One region of the Streptomyces sp. NPDC047117 genome, then DNA from elsewhere that is predicted to be linked to it. Evidence: riboswitches for the same ligand, from Rfam matches in the RefSeq annotation. Region 1 holds a riboswitch; each other region holds the start of a gene.

Region 1 (4,462 bases):
CATCCTCGCCACGATGCCGTACATCGCGCTCCAGCTCGTCGGCATCCAGGCCGTGCTGGACGTGATGGGCGTCGGCGGCGGCGAGAGCACGCACTGGTTCATCAAGGACCTGCCGCTGCTGATCGCCTTCGGCGTGCTGGCCGCGTACACCTACTCCTCCGGTCTGCGCGCGCCGGCGCTGATCGCGTTCGTCAAGGACGGCCTGATCTACCTCGTCATCGCGGTGGCGATCATCTACATCCCGATCAAGCTGGGCGGCTTCGAGCACATCTTCCACACGGCGGGCGACGCCTTCGCGCAGACGAATCCGGCGACGGGCAAGCCGCGCGGCGAGCTGGCGAGCGGGCCGAACGCGCAGTGGGCGTACGCGACGCTGGCGCTCGGTTCGGCGCTGGCGCTGTTCATGTACCCGCACTCGATCACGGCGACGCTGTCCTCGCGGAGCCGCAACGTGATCCGCCGCAACACCACGATCCTGCCGCTGTACTCGCTGATGCTGGGCCTGCTCGCGCTGCTGGGCTTCATGGCGATCGCGGCCGGGATCAAGGTGCAGAACGGGCAGCTGGCGATTCCGCAGCTGTTCGAGAACATGTTCCCCGACTGGTTCACGGGCGTGGCGTTCGCCGCGATCGGCATCGGCGCGCTGGTGCCTGCCGCGATCATGTCGATCGCCGCGGCGAACCTGTTCACCCGCAACATCTACAAGGACTTCCTCAAGCCCGGCGCCACGCCCGCGCAGGAGCACAAGGTCGCCAAGCTGGTGTCGCTGCTGGTGAAGGTCGGCGCGCTGGCGTTCGTCCTGACGATGGACAAGACGGTGGCGATCAACTTCCAGCTGCTGGGCGGCATCTGGATCCTGCAGACCATGCCGGCGCTGGTGGGCGGCCTGTTCACCCGCTGGTTCCACCGCTGGGCGCTGCTCGCCGGCTGGGCGGTCGGCATGGTGTACGGCACGGTCGCTGCGTACGGCGTGGCCAGCCCGACGCAGAAGCACTTCGGCGGCTCGAACGCGGAGATCCCCGGCATCGGCGAGATCGGCTACATCGGCCTGACCGCGTTCGTGCTGAACGTCCTGGTCACGGTCGTGCTGACGGTCGTGCTGCGGGCCGCGAAGGCGCCGGCCGGGGTCGACGAGACCTCGCCGGAGGACTACACGGCGGACGCCGGCGACAAGGGCGTCCAGGTGGATCTGCCGCCGGCCACGGCGGGCTCCGCGCACTGATCCGCCCGCATTCGTGAGGCCGACGGGCCGCCGGTGACAACCGGCGGCCCGTTGTCGTACCCCTGGTGCACACTGACGGTCATGGACTTCGTGATCAGGGGGATACGGGCGGCGGAGCACGCGCGGCTGGGTGAGATCACGGCCCAGGCGTACCTCGGGGACGGGCTGCTGGAGTTCGGGGCGGACGACGCGTACCTGCCCGTGCTGCGGGACGTGGCGCGCCGGGCGGCCGAGGCGGAGGTGCTGGTCGCCGTGGCGGAGGGCGAGGTGCTGGGCGGGGTGACGTTCGTGGCGGCGGGCGGGCCGTGGGCGGACATCGCCGGGCCGGGCGAGGCGGAGTTCCGGATGCTGGTGGTGGCGAAGGAGGCGCGCGGCCGGGGTGTGGGCGAGGCGCTGGTACGGGCGTGTCTGGACCGGGCGCGGGAGACGCCGGGCTGCGGTCGGCTGGTGCTGTCCACGCAGCGTGCGATGCACGGCGCCCACCGTCTCTACGGGCGGCTGGGGTTCACCCGTACGCCGGAGCGCGACTGGTCGCCGGTGCCGGGCCTCGGCACCCTGCTGACGTACGCCCGGGATCTGAGGCCGAGGATCTGACGCCGGGGATCCGACGCCGGGATGTGACGCCCGGGAGCCGACGCCCGCACCGGCGGCCCGTGACCATCCGTACGTATCGCGGTACGCACAGCAGCGCAGCGACACAAGATATAGGGATGGTCGCGTGGGGCGACACAAGATGTATGCTCGTCCTCGCTGTCGCCGCAGGGGAATCCGGTGCGAATCCGGAACTGTCCCGCAACGGTATGTGGAGTGGGTATTTACCGCCCGCTCGCGAGTCCGATGACCTGCCGACGGTACGCCCGCAGCCGTTCCGGCACGGGCGTCGAGACGTCCGGGCTCCGCGGGTTGGGCCGGTGGACGCTGCGTGGTGTGTCCGCGTGCCCGGCATGGTGTCCGGCGCGGCTGCCCGTACGCCTCCTCCGCTCTTCCCCGGCCCCAGCCGAGTGAGGAGAGCACAAGGTGACCATCGCGCCAGCGGAGTCAGCACAAGAGGCGCAAGCGGCACAGGAGGCGCAGGCCCCTCGGACGGTGGCCGAGCGGCCCGATGACGCTCCCGGTACGGCCCTGCTGCGCACCCTGACCGACCTCACCGCCGACCTGCCGGCCACCGACCCGGGCAAGGTCGCGGCGGCCGCGCTGCGCGGCCGGCACGCCGGTTCGGACGAGGCGGAGCTGCGGGAGCTGGCGATGGAGGCCGCGGCGGGGCTGATCGGCGACGAGCCGCAGTACTCCAAGCTGGCCGCGCGGCTGCTGACGGCCGCGATCGCCGAGGAGGCCGCGAGCCAGGGCGCGACGGGCTTCGCCGCTTCGGTCGCCACCGGTCACCGCGAGGGGCTGATCGCCGACTCCACGGCCGAGTTCGTCACCGCACACGCGGCCGCGCTGGACGCGCTGGTCGACCGGGCGCTCGCGGACGGCGCCGACGACCGTTTCGGTTACTTCGGCCTGCGTACGGTGTACTCCCGCTACCTGCTGCGGCACCCGCTCACCCGCAAGGTCGTCGAGACGCCGCAGCACTTCCTGCTGCGGGTGGCGTGCGGCCTGGCCGAGGACCACTCCGAGCGGGCGCTCGCGGACGTCGCCGAGCTGTACGCGCTGACCAGCACGCTCTCCTACCTGCCCTCCTCCCCCACGCTCTTCAACTCCGGCACCCGCCACCCGCAGATGTCCTCCTGCTATCTGCTGGACTCGCCGCTGGACGAGCTGGACTCGATCTACGACCGGTACCACCAGGTCGCGCGCCTCTCGAAGCACGCGGGCGGCATCGGTCTGTCGTACTCCCGCGTGCGCGCCCGCGGTTCGCTGATCCGCGGCACCAACGGGCACTCCAACGGCATCGTGCCGTTCCTGCGCACGCTGGACGCCTCGGTCGCGGCGGTGAACCAGGGCGGCCGCCGCAAGGGCGCGGCCTGTGTGTACCTGGAGACCTGGCACGCGGACCTGGAGGAGTTCCTGGAGCTGCGGGACAACACCGGTGAGGAGGCGCGGCGTACGCACAATCTGAACATCGCGCACTGGATCCCGGACGAGTTCATGCGCCGGGTCGAGGCGGACGCGGACTGGTCCCTGTTCTCGCCCGTGGACGTGCCGGAGCTGGTGGATCTGTACGGCGCGGAGTTCGACGCCGCGTACCGCAGGGCCGAGGCCGAGGGCAAGGCCGTCAAGGCGGTGCCGGCCCGGGTGCTGTACTCCCGGATGATGCGCACTCTCGCGCAGACCGGCAATGGCTGGATGACCTTCAAGGACGCCGCGAACCGGACCGCGAACCAGACGGCGGAGCCGGGCCGGGTCGTGCACTCCTCGAACCTGTGCACGGAGATCCTGGAGGTCACGGACGACGGCGAGACGGCCGTGTGCAACCTCGGGTCCGTGAACCTGGCGGCGCACCTGGGCGCCGACGGCGAGATGGACTGGGCGAAGCTGGACACCACGGTCCGTACGGCGGTGACCTTCCTCGACCGTGTCGTGGACATCAACTTCTATCCGACCGAGCAGGCCGGTGCGTCGAACTCGCGCTGGCGTCCGGTGGGCCTGGGCCTGATGGGGCTGCAGGACGTCTTCTTCCGGCTGCGGCTGCCGTTCGACTCGCCGGAGGCGCGTGAGCTGTCCACCCGGATCTCCGAGCGGATCATGCTCGCGGCGTACGAGGCGTCCGCCGACCTCGCGGAGCGGCACGGGCCGCACCCGAACTGGTCGGCGACGCGTACGGCGCGCGGTGTGCTGCACCCGGACCACTACCCGAACGCCGAGCCGCGCTGGGCGGACCGCTGGGCGGCGCTGCGCGACCGCATCGCCGCGACCGGCATGCGGAACTCGCTCCTGCTGGCCATCGCGCCGACCGCGACCATCGCGTCGATCGCGGGCGTGTACGAGTGCATCGAGCCGCAGGTCTCCAACCTCTTCAAGCGCGAGACGCTGAGCGGGGAGTTCCTGCAGGTCAACGCGTACCTGGTGGAGGATCTGAAGAAGGCGGGCAGCTGGGACGCGCGGACCCGTGAGGCGCTGCGCGAGGGCAACGGCTCGGTGCAGGACGTGCCGTGGGTCCCCGAGGAGATCCGCGCGCTGTACCGCACCGCCTGGGAGGTCCCGCAGCGTGCGCTGATCGACATGGCCGCCGACCGCACGCCGTACCTGGACCAGAGCCAGTCCCTGAACCTCTTCATGGCGGCGCCGACCATCGGC
Region 2 (4,462 bases), on a different contig from region 1:
ATCAGCAGCGGCCCGAGCACGCCCTGCCGCCGCTCCTCGTACGCGAAGTCGCGGGCGACCGTGATCGCCGCGTCCCAGACCATCATCGCGGCCAGCGACTGCACCATGATCCCGGAGGTGTACGGGGTGCCGTTCTGCGCGCTGATGAGCCGCGCGAACTCCTCGCTGCGCACGGCGAACGCGTCCTTGATCCGCGTGACGACCGCGATCCGTTCCTCGAGCGGGGTGTGGGCCCACACTCCCGAGTCGAAGGACGCGCGCGCGGCCGTGACGGCCCGGTCCACGTCCTCCCGGGAGGCGTGCGGCACCCGGCCGATGACCTGCTCGGTGTGCGGGGAGACGACCTCGATGGTGTCCCGGCCGGCCGGATCGACCAGCTCACCACCTATGTAGAGCTGTCCGTGCTCGATCGGGCCAGTCATCGATCCAGTCATCGATTCCGCCTCCTGCGGGCCGCCGTTACCTGTCGCGTCACCGGAAAACTGATCTGACGCAGCATCAGAACTGATACCAGTTCTAGTTATAGTGGGCAATGCACGCGACGGCGTGCGGGCCGAGAGGGGCGATGGCATGCCGCACGTGATCGACCACCGGGGCGGGGTGTGGAGCATCGCCGTGCCCATACCGGACAACCCGCTGGGGCACACCCTCGTGCACCTGCTGGAGACGGACCGCGGTCCGGTGCTCATCGACACCGGCTGGGACGACCCGGACTCCTGGGACGCGCTCGCCGCCGGGCTCGCCGCCTGCGGCACCGCCGTCACCGACCTGCACGGCGTGCTCATCACCCACCACCACCCCGACCACCACGGCCTGTCGGCGCGGGTCAGGGAGGCTTCCGGCGCCTGGATCGCGATGCACGCCGCCGACGCCGCGGTCGTCCGGCGCACCCGCGAGGCCGAACCGGGCAGCTGGCTGGCGTACCTCATCGACAAGCTCGCCGCGGCGGGCGCGCCCGAGGAACACCTCGCGCCCCTGTACGCGGCCCGCGCCAAGGGGCGCACCCGCGCGCTCCCCGAGAATCGGCCCGCGCTCCCGGACCGCGAGATCGTCCCCGGCGAGCTGCTGGACCTCGCGGGGCGGCGGCTGCGGGCCGTCTGGACGCCGGGGCACACCCCGGGCCATGTCTGCCTGCACCTGGAGGAGGCACATCCGGCGGCGCACCCCGGGAACGGGCGCCTCTTCTCCGGCGACCACCTGCTGCCCGGCATCACCCCGCACGTCGGCCTGTACGAGGACCCGGACGACGTCACCGTCACTGATCCCCTTGGCGACTACCTCGACTCCCTGGAGCGGATCGGCCGGCTCGGCGCCGCCGAGGTGCTGCCCGCGCACCAGCACGCCTTCACCGGCGCGGCGGAGCGGGTCGCGGAGCTGCTCACCCACCACGAGGAGCGGCTCGGCGGCCTGCGCGCGCTGCTCGCCACGCCGCGTACCCCCTGGCAGCTCGCCGAGGCCATGGAGTGGAACCGCCCCTGGGAGCGGATCCCGTACGCCTCGCGCACCATCGCCCTCTCCGAGGCCGAGGCCCATCTGCGGCGCCTGGTGAAGCGGGGGCTGGCGGAGCCGGTGCCGGGCTCGGACCCGGTGACGTACCGGGCGGTGTGAGGCACCGGCCGTCCGGACGCGAGGGCGTACGGGCGGCCGTACGCATCCCGTACGTGCCGGGAGCCGGCCGCTACCCGCCGGTTAAAGTGTTGCGACAAGTTCATTCGTGCCCGACCGGGGGAAGCCGGTGGAAAACCGGCGCTGACCCGCAGCCGTGAGCCCTGGTGCGCACCCGCGCGCCGGAGCGAGCCGGAACACCCGGCGGGGCACACCCAAGGCTCCCGCGTGCCGCCGGCCGCCCTTCAGCGGCCGCCCGGCGCGCGGCACCGTCGAGGTATACGGAGCTGAGCCCGGTGCCACCGCGCCGCGCGCGAGTCGCGGACGTGGTGCGGCGGAGTGCGGCTGCGTGTCCCCCACGGCTGTGTGAGCCCCACCTCGCGCACCCCGCGAACCGACCGAGAGGCACCGACCCCATGGCCATCACGGCCCGCTCCCTCGCCGCCCCGGTGCGCCGCTGCGCCGCGGCCCTGGCCGCCGCCGTGCTGTGCGCGGCCGCTGCCCCCGCCGCGTTCGCCGACTCCCCCGCGCCCGGCGCTTCCCCGAAGCTCCCGAAGGGCCTGTACGGCAGCACGGACCCCAAGTACGACGGCGTCTGGCGGCAGTCGCTGGCGCTGCTGGCCCAGGACGCCACGGGCGTGCGCCCGGCGGACGAGGCAGTGGACTGGCTCGTGGGGCAGCAGTGCGCCGACGGCGCGTTCACCGCGTACCGCGCCGACCCTCCCCCAAGTTCTCGGCTCCGCTCGAACAGCGGGGACCCCCATCAGGACTGCGACGCGAAGACCCTGCGGGACACCAACCAGACGTCCGCCGCCGTCCAGGCGCTGGCCGCCGTCGGCGGGCACTCCGACGCGGTCCGCAAGGGCGTCTCCTGGCTGAAGTCCGCGCAGAACGACGACGGCGGCTGGGGCTCGGCGGCCGGTGCCGACAGCGACGCCAACTCCACCTCCGTCGTGATCGGCGCGCTGACCGCCACGGGTACGAAGGAGGCGGCGCTGCCGAAGAAGGACGGCAAGTCGCCGTACGACGCGCTGCTCGCCTTCCGCCTCGGCTGCGACGTCAAGAGGGCGGACCGCGGCGCGTTCGCGTTCCAGGCCAAGGACGGGAAGCTCGCGGCCAACGACGACGCGACGGCGGCCGCGGTGACCGGGGCCATGGGCAAGGGCTTCGTCGTCGAGCCCGGTGGGGACGCCGCGAAGAAGACGTCCTGCGAGGAAGCGGCCGAGGACGCGCAGGGTGCCGCGAGCGGCGGCGCCGATCACCTCGTCTCCGCCATGGCCGCGCACGGCCACCACCTGATGTCCGCCATGCCCGGCGCCGAGGACCAGCCGGACGTCGGCAACACCGCCGACGCCGTGGTCGCGCTCGCGGCCGCCGGCCGGCCCGACGACGCGAAGCAGCCGCTGGAGTGGCTCCGCGGCCACTCCGCCGCCTGGGCGAAGCAGAGCGGCCCGGCCGCCTACGCACAGCTGATCCTCGCCGCGCACGCCACCGGTGCCGACCCGCGCGCCTTCGGGGGCACGGACCTCGTGGCGAAGCTCAACGCGACCGGGCCGAAGCCGGCGGCGCAGCAGCACGCGCAGGGCCAGGAGGCCGAGCAGAAGGACGAGGGCGGCATCTCCGTGTGGTGGGTCGTGCTCGTCGGCCTCGCGGTGGGCGCGGGCATCGGCTTCCTGCTGAGCGGCCGCCGGAAGCAGAACCAGCTGTGAGGCACGCCGCCCGGATCGCACGCGGCGCCGGCGCCCTGGTCCTGGCCGGTACGGCCACGGGCCTGGCCGCCGGCCCCGCGCACGCCGACGAGTACCGCTACTGGTCCTTCTGGACGGCGGACGCGCCGGCGCGCGGCAAGAGCACCTGGTCGTACGCCACCGAAGGGCCCTCGACCGCCCGCCCCGAGGACGGCGGCGCGGTCGGCTTCCGCTTCACCGTCAGCGCCGACTCCGCGCGCGCCGCGACTCCGCGCGCGGCGGCCGACTTCGACGCGGTCTGCGGCGGCACGAAGGCGGCCGACGGCCGCAAGCGCGTCGCCGTCGTCGTCGACTTCGGCACGGCGGCGGACGCCCCCAAGGGCGAGACGCCGCCCGCCGCCCGCGAGAAGTGCGCGCGGGTCCCCGAGGACGCGAGCGCCGGTGAGGCCCTCGCCGCGGTCGCCGCACCGCTGCGGTACGACTCCAGTGCGCTGCTGTGCGCGATCTCCGGCTTCCCGGAGAAGGGCTGCGCCGAGCAGGCGGGCGGGTCCTCCAAGGAGGCCACCGGCTCCGCGGCGCCCGATGCCGGCGCGTCCGACGGGGACAGCGGCGCCGGCGGGCCGTCCGCCGGCCTGATCGGCGGCATCGCCGCGGTCGCCGTGCTCGGCGCCGCCGCGGTGTGGCAGGCCCGGCGTCGGCGCGGATGACGGCGCCCGGCCGGCTGCGCGCTCCCCTCGCCACCCGGGGGCGCACGCTGCACGCCGGCGCGTGGTGGCTGTGGGCGCTGGGCCTGGCGACGGCCGCGTCCCGCACCACCAACCCGCTCCTCCTCGGGCTGCTCGTCGGCGTCGCCGGGTACGTGGTGGCGGCCCGCCGCACCGACGCGCCGTGGGCCCGCTCCTACGGCGCCTTCGTCAAGCTCGGCCTCGTCGTGCTCGCCGTCCGGCTGGTCTTCGCCTTCGTGCTCGGCTCGCCCGTCCCCGGTACGCACACCCTGGTCACGCTCCCCGAAGTGCCGCTGCCCGACTGGGCGCGGGGCGTGCGGATCGGCGGCCGGGTCACCGCCGAGGGCATGGTCTTCGCGCTGTACGACGGGCTGAAGCTGGCCACGCTGCTGATCTGCGTGGGCGCCGCCAACGCGCTCGCCAACCCGGCCCGGCTCCTCAAGT
Region 3 (4,462 bases), on a different contig from region 1:
AGGGCCGCGGCGTCCGAGCCGGCGCCCGGTTCGGTCAGGCAGTAGCCGGCCAGGTCGTCCATGGCGCAGAGGCGCGGCAGCCATCGCTCGCGCTGCGCGGCGTCACCGTAGTGGTCGATCATCCAGGCGACCATGTTGTGGATGGACAGGTAACCGGCGACGGACGGGCAGCCGGAGGCCAGGGCTTCGAAGACGAGGACGCCGTCGGCGCGGCTGAGGCCGGAGCCGCCGGACCGCTCGCGGACGTAGACACCGCCGAGGCCGAGCCCGGCGGCCTTGCGGAGGACATCGACGGGGAAGTGCTTGTCGCGGTCCCATTCGAGGGCGTGCGGGGCGAGGTGGTCCTGGGTGAAGTCGAGGGTGGTCTCGACGAGGGCCTGCTGGTCCTCGGTGAGCAGAGTGCTGGTCATGGCGGGTCAGCCCATCGTCGGGATCGTGAAGCCGGCGCCTTCCCGGAGGCCGGCGGGCCAGCGCGAGGTGACCGTCTTGGTACGGGTGTAGAAGCGGATGGCGTCGGGGCCGTGCTGGTTGAGGTCGCCGAAGCCGGACCGCTTCCAGCCGCCGAAGGTGTGGTACGCGACGGGCACCGGGATGGGTACATTGACGCCGACCATGCCGGTGTCGACGCGCCGGGTGAAGTCGCGCGCTGTGTCGCCGTCGCGGGTGAAGATGACCACGCCGTTGCCGTACTCGTGCTCGCTGGGCAGGCGCAGGGCCTCCTCGTAGTCGGCGGCGCGGACGACGGTCAGGACGGGGCCGAAGATCTCCTCCTGGTAGATGCGCATGGCAGGGGTGACCCGGTCGAACAGGGAAGCCCCGGCGAAGAAGCCGTTCTCGTGCCCGGGGAGGGTGAAGTCCCGCCCATCCACTACCAGTTCGGCGCCTTCCTCGACACCGAGATCGACGTACGAACGGACCCGGTCGACGGCGTCCCTGCCGACGAGCGGTCCGAAGTCGGAGTCGGGGTCGTCGCTGCGGCCGATGCGGAGCCCGGCGATGCGTTCCTTGAGGCGGGCGACCAATGCGTCGGCGGTCTCCTCCCCCACGGGGACGGCGACGGAGATGGCCATGCAGCGCTCACCGGCGGAGCCGTATCCGGCGCCGATCAGTGCGTCCACGGCATGGTCGAGGTCGGCGTCCGGCATCACGATCAGGTGGTTCTTGGCGCCGCCGAAGCACTGGGCGCGCTTCCCGTGGGCGGCGGCGGTGGCATAGACGTGCGCGGCGACGGGTGTGGAGCCGACGAAGCCGAGGGCGGCGACGCGGGGGTCTTCGAGGAGGGTGTCGACGGTTTCCCGGCCGCCGTTGACGACGTTGAGGACGCCGGGTGGCAGGCCGGCCTCCAGGAAGAGTTCGGCGAGGCGCAGCGGGACGGAGGGATCCCGCTCGGAAGGCTTGAGGATGAAGGCGTTGCCGCAGGCCAGGGCCGGTGCGGCCTTCCAGAGAGGAATCATCGCCGGGAAGTTGAAGGGGGTGATGCCGGCGACCACTCCGAGGGGCGCGCGGAGCGAGTGGACGTCGATGCCGGTGCCGGCGTTGTCGGTGAATTCGCCCTTCGCCAGGTGGGGAATGCCTGCCGCGAACTCCACCACCTCCAGACCACGTTGAATGTCACCGTGGGCGTCGGCGACCGTCTTGCCGTGTTCGGAGGACAGCAGCCTGGCCAGCTCGTCCTTCTCCTGCTCGACCAGTTGGAGGAACCGCATGAGGACACGGGCGCGGCGCTGGGGGTTCCAGTCGCCCCACTCCCGCTGTGCCAGTGCGGCATCGGCGATCGCCGCTTCGGTCTCGGTCCTGCTCGCGAGGGGCACACGGGCCTGGACCTCGCCGGTGTTGGCGTCGTACACGTCGCCGTAGGACCCCGAGGTTCCCGGGGTGTGCTTGCCGCCGACGTAGTGGGTCAGCTCGCGCACGGAGGCGCGGTCGGTTGCGCGGATCATGGGTGCCTGCTCTCGTCAGGTGATCCGGGATGGCGCGCGGTGCCGTCGCACACGGACGCGGTGACGTACGTGTGCGGGGGCGCGCGAGATCGCGTATGGCGGAGGGACCGTCAGGCCGTGGCGGCCGCGTGCGGTGGGGTTCCTCGGTGAATCACGGTCGGCCGGGTGGGACCGCCGGTATCGTGAACGCGCACCGATGCCATGCGTGTCAGCTCCATCCTCGTGGACAACACGGAACATCCCGCGGCCGGTATCCTGACTCCCGGATCAGCGTGCGCCGTCCGCCTTCCCGACGTCTCTCGTCAGTGGCGTGCTGCTCGGCGGCGTACTCCCCGGTCACAGTGGCGGGACCGCGCCGGAATCGCACCGGCTTCCCTGCACCGCGGGCCTTGACGGCGACTATATAGTTGGACGTCCTAGTAATTCCACCCCCGCCGGCCCATCCGCCGCTTCTCAACGGGGGCCCGGTCCCCTACCCCGGCAGGGCGGCGGTTCATGCCACCCAGCGGAAGAGAACAAGGTCACAACCATGCCCTCTGCCGCTCCATTGTTAACGTGGCCTAACATCCGAGCATGACGGTCCTGCCTGACGACGGGCTTTCCCTGGCGGCCGAGTTCCCTGACGCGACACATGAGCAGTGGCAGCACCTGGTAGCGGGTGTGCTGCGCAAGTCGGGCAAGGAAGTCTCTGGCGCCGAGGCGGAGTACGCCCTGTCCACCGCGCTGGAGGACGGGCTTCGCACCCGTCCCCTCTACACCGCGCGCGACCACGCGCCCGACTCCGGCCTGCCCGGCTTCGCGCCCTTCGTGCGCGGCGGCCGGGCCGAGGGCAACACGGCCGGCGGCTGGGACGTACGCCAGCGCCACACGGTCGCGGACGGCGACGCCGTCCTGGCCGACCTGGAAAACGGCGTCACCTCCCTGTGGCTGGCCGTCGGCGGGTCCGGCATTCCCGTCGCCTCGTTGGGCCGCGCCCTCGACGGCGTGTACCTCGACCTGGCTCCCGTCGTCCTGGACGCGGGCGACGAGGTCGCACCGGCCGCGCGGGAGCTGCTGCGGCTGTACGAGGAGCGTGGCGTCGCCTCCGACGCCGCTCGCGGCAACCTGGGCGGCGACCCGCTGGGCCACGAGGCCCGCACCGGACGCTCGTACGACATCGCCCCCGTGACCGAACTGGCCCGCTCGTGCGCCGCGCGGTACCCCGGGATACGGGCGCTGACCGTGGACGCCCTGCCGTACCACGAGGCAGGCGGATCCGCGGCCCAGGAATTGGGCTGCTCCCTGGCGACGGGCGTCGCCTACCTCCGCGAGCTGACCGACGCCGGACTGAGCACCGAAGAGGCGTGCGCGCAGCTGGAGTTCCGGTACGCCGCGACCGCCGACCAGTTCCTGACCGTCGCCAAGCTGCGCGCGGCACGCCGGCTGTGGGCCCGGGTGGCCGAGGCGTGCGGAGCACCACAGGCGGGCGCGCAGCTCCAGCACGTGGTGACCTCGCCGGTGATGATGACGCGCCGCGACCCGTGGGTGAACATGCTGCGCGCCACGGTGGCCACACTGGCCGCAGGGGTGGCGGGCGCCGACGCCGTGACCGTACTGCCCTTCGACCACGCGCTCGGGCTGCCGGACGCGTTCGCGCGCCGTATCGCCCGCAACACCTCCACCATCCTCATCGAGGAATCGCACCTTGCCCGGGTGATCGACCCGGCGGGCGGCTCCTGGTACGTGGAACGGCTCACGGACGAGCTCGCGCACGCGGCCTGGGACTTCTTCCAGGAGATCGAGCGGTCCGGCGGGCAGGCGGCGGCACTGCGCTCCGGCATGGTCGGCGAGCGGCTGGCCGAGTCCTGGTCACAGCGGTCCGCCAAGCTCGCCGCGCGACGCGAACCCCTCACCGGGGTCAGCGAGTTCCCGCACCTGGCGGAGAAGCCGGTCGTCCGCGAACCCGCGCCCGAGCCGCCGACCGGGGGCCTGCCCCGGGTACGGCGGGACGAGGCGTACGAGGCGCTGCGGGCCCGCTCCGACGCCCACCTCGCCGCCACCGGCACACGGCCCCGCGTCTTCCTCGCCGCGCTCGGCCCGGCCGCAGCGCACACCGCCCGGCTCACCTTCGCCGCCAACCTCTTCCAGGCGGGCGGCATCGAGCCCGTCACCGAAGGCACCTTCGAGGAGAGCGGAGCCCGGGAAGTGTGCCTGTGCTCCAGCGACACGCTGTACGAGGAGCAGGCCGAGGCCGCCGCACAGTCGCTCCGGGAAGCGGGCGCACAGCACGTGTTCCTCGCCGGCCGCCCCGGCACGTACGCGGGCATCGACACCTACGTGTCCGCCGGCGGCGACGCCGTTGCCGTGCTCTCCGCCACGCTCGACCGCATGGGAGTGTCCTGATGTCCATCCCCGACTTCTCCGCGATCGACCTGGGGACACCCACCACCGGCAGCGCGGCCACCGACGAATGGCGCGCGGCCTTCAAGAAGGCCGCCGACGGCGACGACCGGCTCTGGGAAACGCCGGAAGGCATCCCGGTG
Region 4 (4,462 bases), on a different contig from region 1:
GGCCGGCAGCTGTGCGGCACACACCAGCGCCAGCCCGGCACCCAGCAGACGGAGAGCCTTACCGATCACGTCGTGTCCTCTCTCGCCATGGCGCGCGGAGATCCGAGTCGTCATGGCCGGGATGACCGGATGAGTGGGCACACCGTAGATTGGTCCAGACCTAGGGTCAATAGGTCTGGACCACTTGAGGATCGAGGGGATGCCGACCGGTTCGTGAGCCGGCTAGTCCGTGAGGATGTCGGTGAGGTGGGCTTCGACCGGCTCGTCGGCGTCGTCGAGTTCCCAGAACAGGGTGAGGATCAGTCCGAGGGGGCCGGTTCCCCGGCCTCCCTTTGCCCGGGGGGGGCGGCTACGGCGGGGTGTCGATGAGGCCGGGAGAAGTCCCAGGTGCCCTCCGGCGCTCCGGTCCCCCGGCACCACCGGGCGAACTCCCGGGACCGGGCTTCCAGCCAGGACGGCAGGTCAGGATGCTGCTCGCCGCCGGCGGGAGCCTGGTGTGGTGGATGCGCCGCCGTAGGACGGCGGGGCCGGCGGAGTAGCACCCTCACCGGCTGAGCATGTCGGCCCCGGTCCGGCATCCAGCGGGGCCGGGGCCGATTGCCGTCAGGGGCGCTTTGCTGTCAGTGGCGGGGCGGGTTGGCGCGCGGGGTGAGGGTGGCGTGGGGCAGGGCCGGGGCGGGGAGGCGCTTCCCGTCGTAGCCGTCGACGGTTCCGAAACGGTCGGAGGCGCGCTCCCACTCCTCCCGCGCCCGGACGATGTCGTCGTGGCTGCGGCCGATGAAGTTCCACCACATGACGATCTCCTCCTCGAACGGGGCTCCGCCGAGCAGGACCGCGCGGGCGGCGTCGTCCGAATCGTTCACCAGCGTCAGGGTGTCGTGTCCGGTGGGGAGGTGGCCCAGTTCGGACGGGCGGAGCGGGGCGCCGGCCATGCGGATGTCCCCGCGGTCGACGAGGAGGCCGTGCTCGAAGGCCGGGTCGAGGGCGAGGGTGACCGTGGCGCGAGGTGCGAGGGTGAGCTCCGCGCCGAGCAGCGGGGTGAACGTCCGTACCGGGGAGGTGGTGCCGGCGAGCGTGCCCAGGAACACCCGGATCTCGGCCCCGCCGACGTGGACGGGTGTGGGGACGTGGTGCTGGAAGTCCCGCTCGGCGTCGCGGTGCGCATCGGGCAGCGCCACCCACAGCTGCACGCCGTGCAGGACGGTGGTGCGCGCGGTGGAGACCTCCGAGTGGCTGATCCCGTGCCCGCCCGTCATGAGATTCAGCTCGCCGGGCCGTACGAAGGCGTGGCTGCCCAGGCTGTCTCGGTGCTCGATCTCCCCGCTGAAAAGCCAGCTCACCGTCTGGAGCCCGGTGTGCGGATGCGGGGCGACATGCATGCCGCCGGACTCGCCGACGTCGTCGGGACCGTAGTGGTCGGCGAAGCACCAGGCGCCGATCGTCGTCCGGGTCCGCTGCGGCAGCGTGCGGCGTACGGTCATCGACCGGGGGCCGCCCAGCGGGACGTCACGCGGGGCGAGGACCTCGACGTTGCTCATGACGCGTCGCCTCCCTGCGACTGAAGGGCTCCGCCGCCCGGTTCTTCGAGGGGCTCCACCTGGACGACGCGGATGCCGCGGTCGGTGAAGGGGGTGACCTGGTCGCGGGGCGCCGTGCGGTGGGTGACCAGGGTCCGGCCCGCCATCGCGCCGCCGTAGGTCCGGGCGAGGCGGCCGTCGGCCGTGAGCCGGGCCTGGGATGCGGTGGGCGGCATCTGGTGTCCTTACCGGTTCGTCGGTTCAGCGGGCGGCGGCCGTCTCGGCGGCCGGCCGCAGCGCCTCGATCATGCTACCGGCCTCGGCCCTGCCGGTACCGGCGGTGTCGAAGGCGGTGCCGTGGTCCACGGAGGTGCGGATCACCGGCAGGCCGATGGCGAGGTCTGGCGGCTCCGCCATACCGGCGTACCGCGGCGTTTCCGTACAAGTCCGTGGATGACCGTGGCGCTGGTCGTCAGCAGCGTCGCCATCCTGTGCGTCGGCGTCCACGGAGTCCTGGAGACGGTGGGCGTGGTCACGGCCGGGTGCGCGGCATGGCCGTGCTTGCCAGCACCGACGGCCTGGCACTACTGTCGCCACGCCTTGGTAACGGGAAATCCGGTGTGATGCCGGTGCGGCCCTCGCCACTGTGATCGGGAAGTCCGGCTCCGGCCCTCGCGGGCAGCCACTGGGTCCTTGTGACCCGGGAAGGCGGAGCACGGGCGGTGTTACCCGTCAGCCAGGAGACCGGCCTCGGCACGTCAACCATCCACGAGGTGCTGGAGAGGGTCTGCTGAGCCATGCACATTGCCGAGGGTTTTCTGCCACCGGCGCACGCGGTCGCCTGGGGCGTCGCGTCGGCGCCGTTCGTCGTCCACGGAGTCCGGTCACTCACCCGTGAGGTCAGGGAGCACCCCGAGTCCACCCTGCTCCTCGGTGCTTCGGGCGCCTTCACGTTCGTCCTGTCCGCGCTGAAACTGCCGTCGGTGACGGGAAGTTGCTCGCATCCCACGGGTACCGGCCTCGGCGCCATCCTGTTCCGCCCGCCGATCATGGCGGTGCTCGGCACCATCACGCTGCTCTTCCAGGCGCTGCTGCTGGCGCACGGCGGCCTGACCACGCTCGGCGCCAACGCCTTCTCGATGGCGATCGTCGGGCCGTGGGCGGGGTACGGCGTCTACCGGCTGCTGCGCCGGTACGGCGTGCCGCTGATGGTCACCGTGTTCTTCGGCGCGTTCGTCGCCGACCTGTCCACCTACTGCGTCACCAGCGTGCAGCTGGCGCTGGCCTTCCCCGACCCGGGCAGCGGCTTCCTCGGCGCGCTGGGCAAGTTCGGCTCCATCTTCGCCGTCACGCAGATCCCGCTCGCCATCAGCGAGGGGCTCCTGACCGTCCTCGTGATGCGGCTTCTGGTGCAGTCCAGCAAGGGCGAACTGACCCGGCTGGGCGTGCTCCTGAGCGGCGGGCGGAAGCAGTCCGACGCGACCGCGGAGGCGGCCCGGTGAAGCGCCACACGAAGATCAACGCACTGCTGCTGCTCGCCGTGGTCGCACTCGCCGTCCTGCCGCTGGCCCTCGGCCTCGGCGACCACAAGAAGGAACCGTTCACGGGCTCCGACTCAGAGGCGGAGACCGCGATCACCAAGATCGAGCCGGACTACGAGCCGTGGTTCTCCCCGCTCTACGAACCGCCGTCCGGGGAGATCGAGTCGGCGCTGTTCGCCCTCCAGGCCGCCCTCGGTGCCGGCGTGCTCGCGTACTACTTCGGGCTGCGCCGCGGCCGCCGGCAGGGCGAGGAGCGGGCGCGGGCACGTCAGGACGACGGGCACGCGCCGGACGGCGCCGGGAAATCGACCGCCGAAGGGGCCTGAGCCCACGTGCTGCCGATCGACGCGGCGGCGCACAGCAGTCGCTGGCGCCGCCGCCACCCCGTGGACAAGGCCGTGCTCGGGCTGGGGCTCACCGTCCTGGCGATCTCCCTGCCGCCCTGGCCGGGCGCCGCGCTCGTCCTGCTGACGGCGCTCGCGGTGCTGCTCGGCCCGGCGGGCGTGCCCGGCCGCCGGCTGTGGCGCGCGTACCGGGTGCCGCTGGGCTTCTGCGTCACCGGCGCGCTGCCGCTGCTCGTACAGGTGGGCGGCGCGGACGGCTTCGTGTCGCCGGCCGAGGGCGGCGCGGTCCGGGCCGCTGAGCTGCTGCTGCGTACCTCGGCCGCCTCCCTCGGCGTGCTGCTGTTCGCCTTCACCACCCCGATGTCGGACCTGCTGCCGCGGCTGGTGCGGGCCGGGGTGCCGGCGCCCGTCGTGGACGTCGCGCTGGTCACGTACCGGATGAGCTTCCTGCTGCTCGACTCCGTACGGCGGATCCGCGAGGCGCAGGCCGCGCGGCTGGGGCACACCACGCGGGCGGCCGCCTGGCGTTCGCTCGGCGGGCTTGCCGCCACCGCCTTCGTGCGCGCCTTCGACCGGGCGGCGCGGCTCCAGACCGGGCTCGCCGGGCGCGGGTACGACGGCACGCTGCGCGTTCTGGTGCCCGAGGCGCGGATCTCCGCGCGCTTCACGGCCGCGAGCGTGGCGCTGCTGGTCGCGCTGGCCGTCCTCACCCTCGTTCTGGAAAGGCCCCTGTCATGAGCGACTCCCCCGCCCTGCTCACGCTGCGGGGCGCGTCCTTCGCGTACGAGGACGGGCCCACCGTCCTGCGCGACCTCGACTTCGACGTGCCCGAGGGGCGCGCGCTGGCCTTGCTGGGGCGCAACGGCAGCGGCAAGACGACGCTGATGCGGCTGCTCAGCGGCGGGCTCGCGCCGCGCACCGGGCAGCTGGCGGTGGGCGGGGAGCCGGTGCGGTACGACCGCAAGGGGCTGACCCGGCTGCGGACCACCGTGCAGCTGGTGGTGCAGGATCCGGACGACCAGCTGTTCGCCGCCTCGGTCGCCCAGGACGTGTCCTTCGG

What was found. A riboswitch is a leader RNA that binds a small molecule or an ion and turns the genes downstream of it on or off. The one in region 1 is predicted to bind cobalamin.
Region 2: linked by a shared signal. The riboswitch ahead of ABZ840_RS10890 (prenyltransferase/squalene oxidase repeat-containing protein) and the one ahead of ABZ840_RS28880 (ribonucleoside-diphosphate reductase subunit alpha) in region 1 are both predicted to bind cobalamin.
Region 3: linked by a shared signal. The riboswitch ahead of ABZ840_RS06135 (CoA-acylating methylmalonate-semialdehyde dehydrogenase) and the one ahead of ABZ840_RS28880 (ribonucleoside-diphosphate reductase subunit alpha) in region 1 are both predicted to bind cobalamin.
Region 4: linked by a shared signal. The riboswitch ahead of ABZ840_RS32585 (energy-coupling factor ABC transporter permease) and the one ahead of ABZ840_RS28880 (ribonucleoside-diphosphate reductase subunit alpha) in region 1 are both predicted to bind cobalamin.

Annotation. Positions count from the first base shown of each region.
Region 1 covers NZ_JBEYUN010000017.1:167,742-172,203, reverse strand. Annotated here, with positions in the region: gene mctP (monocarboxylate uptake permease MctP) at 1-1,222, shown strand, start outside; gene ABZ840_RS28885 (GNAT family N-acetyltransferase) at 1,304-1,816, shown strand; cobalamin riboswitch at 1,943-2,087, shown strand; gene ABZ840_RS28880 (ribonucleoside-diphosphate reductase subunit alpha) at 2,309-4,462, shown strand, end outside.
Region 2 covers NZ_JBEYUN010000005.1:33,945-38,406, forward strand. Annotated here, with positions in the region: gene ABZ840_RS10880 (aldehyde dehydrogenase) at 1-422, opposite strand, end outside; gene ABZ840_RS10885 (MBL fold metallo-hydrolase) at 571-1,608, shown strand; cobalamin riboswitch at 1,689-1,829, shown strand; gene ABZ840_RS10890 (prenyltransferase/squalene oxidase repeat-containing protein) at 2,022-3,314, shown strand; gene ABZ840_RS10895 (SCO2322 family protein) at 3,311-4,000, shown strand; gene ABZ840_RS10900 (CbiQ family ECF transporter T component) at 3,997-4,462, shown strand, end outside.
Region 3 covers NZ_JBEYUN010000003.1:35,595-40,056, reverse strand. Annotated here, with positions in the region: gene ABZ840_RS06140 (acyl-CoA dehydrogenase family protein) at 1-410, opposite strand, end outside; gene ABZ840_RS06135 (CoA-acylating methylmalonate-semialdehyde dehydrogenase) at 417-1,940, opposite strand; cobalamin riboswitch at 2,168-2,347, opposite strand; gene ABZ840_RS06130 (methylmalonyl-CoA mutase family protein) at 2,514-4,322, shown strand; gene scpA (methylmalonyl-CoA mutase) at 4,322-4,462, shown strand, end outside.
Region 4 covers NZ_JBEYUN010000023.1:27,110-31,571, forward strand. Annotated here, with positions in the region: gene ABZ840_RS32565 (chitinase) at 1-33, opposite strand, end outside; gene ABZ840_RS32570 (pirin family protein) at 621-1,538, opposite strand; gene ABZ840_RS32575 (hypothetical protein) at 1,535-1,753, opposite strand; partial or broken gene ABZ840_RS32580 (4-hydroxythreonine-4-phosphate dehydrogenase PdxA) at 1,779-1,919, opposite strand; cobalamin riboswitch at 2,080-2,285, shown strand; gene ABZ840_RS32585 (energy-coupling factor ABC transporter permease) at 2,315-3,019, shown strand; gene ABZ840_RS32590 (energy-coupling factor ABC transporter substrate-binding protein) at 3,016-3,384, shown strand; gene cbiQ (cobalt ECF transporter T component CbiQ) at 3,391-4,140, shown strand; gene ABZ840_RS32600 (ATP-binding cassette domain-containing protein) at 4,137-4,462, shown strand, end outside.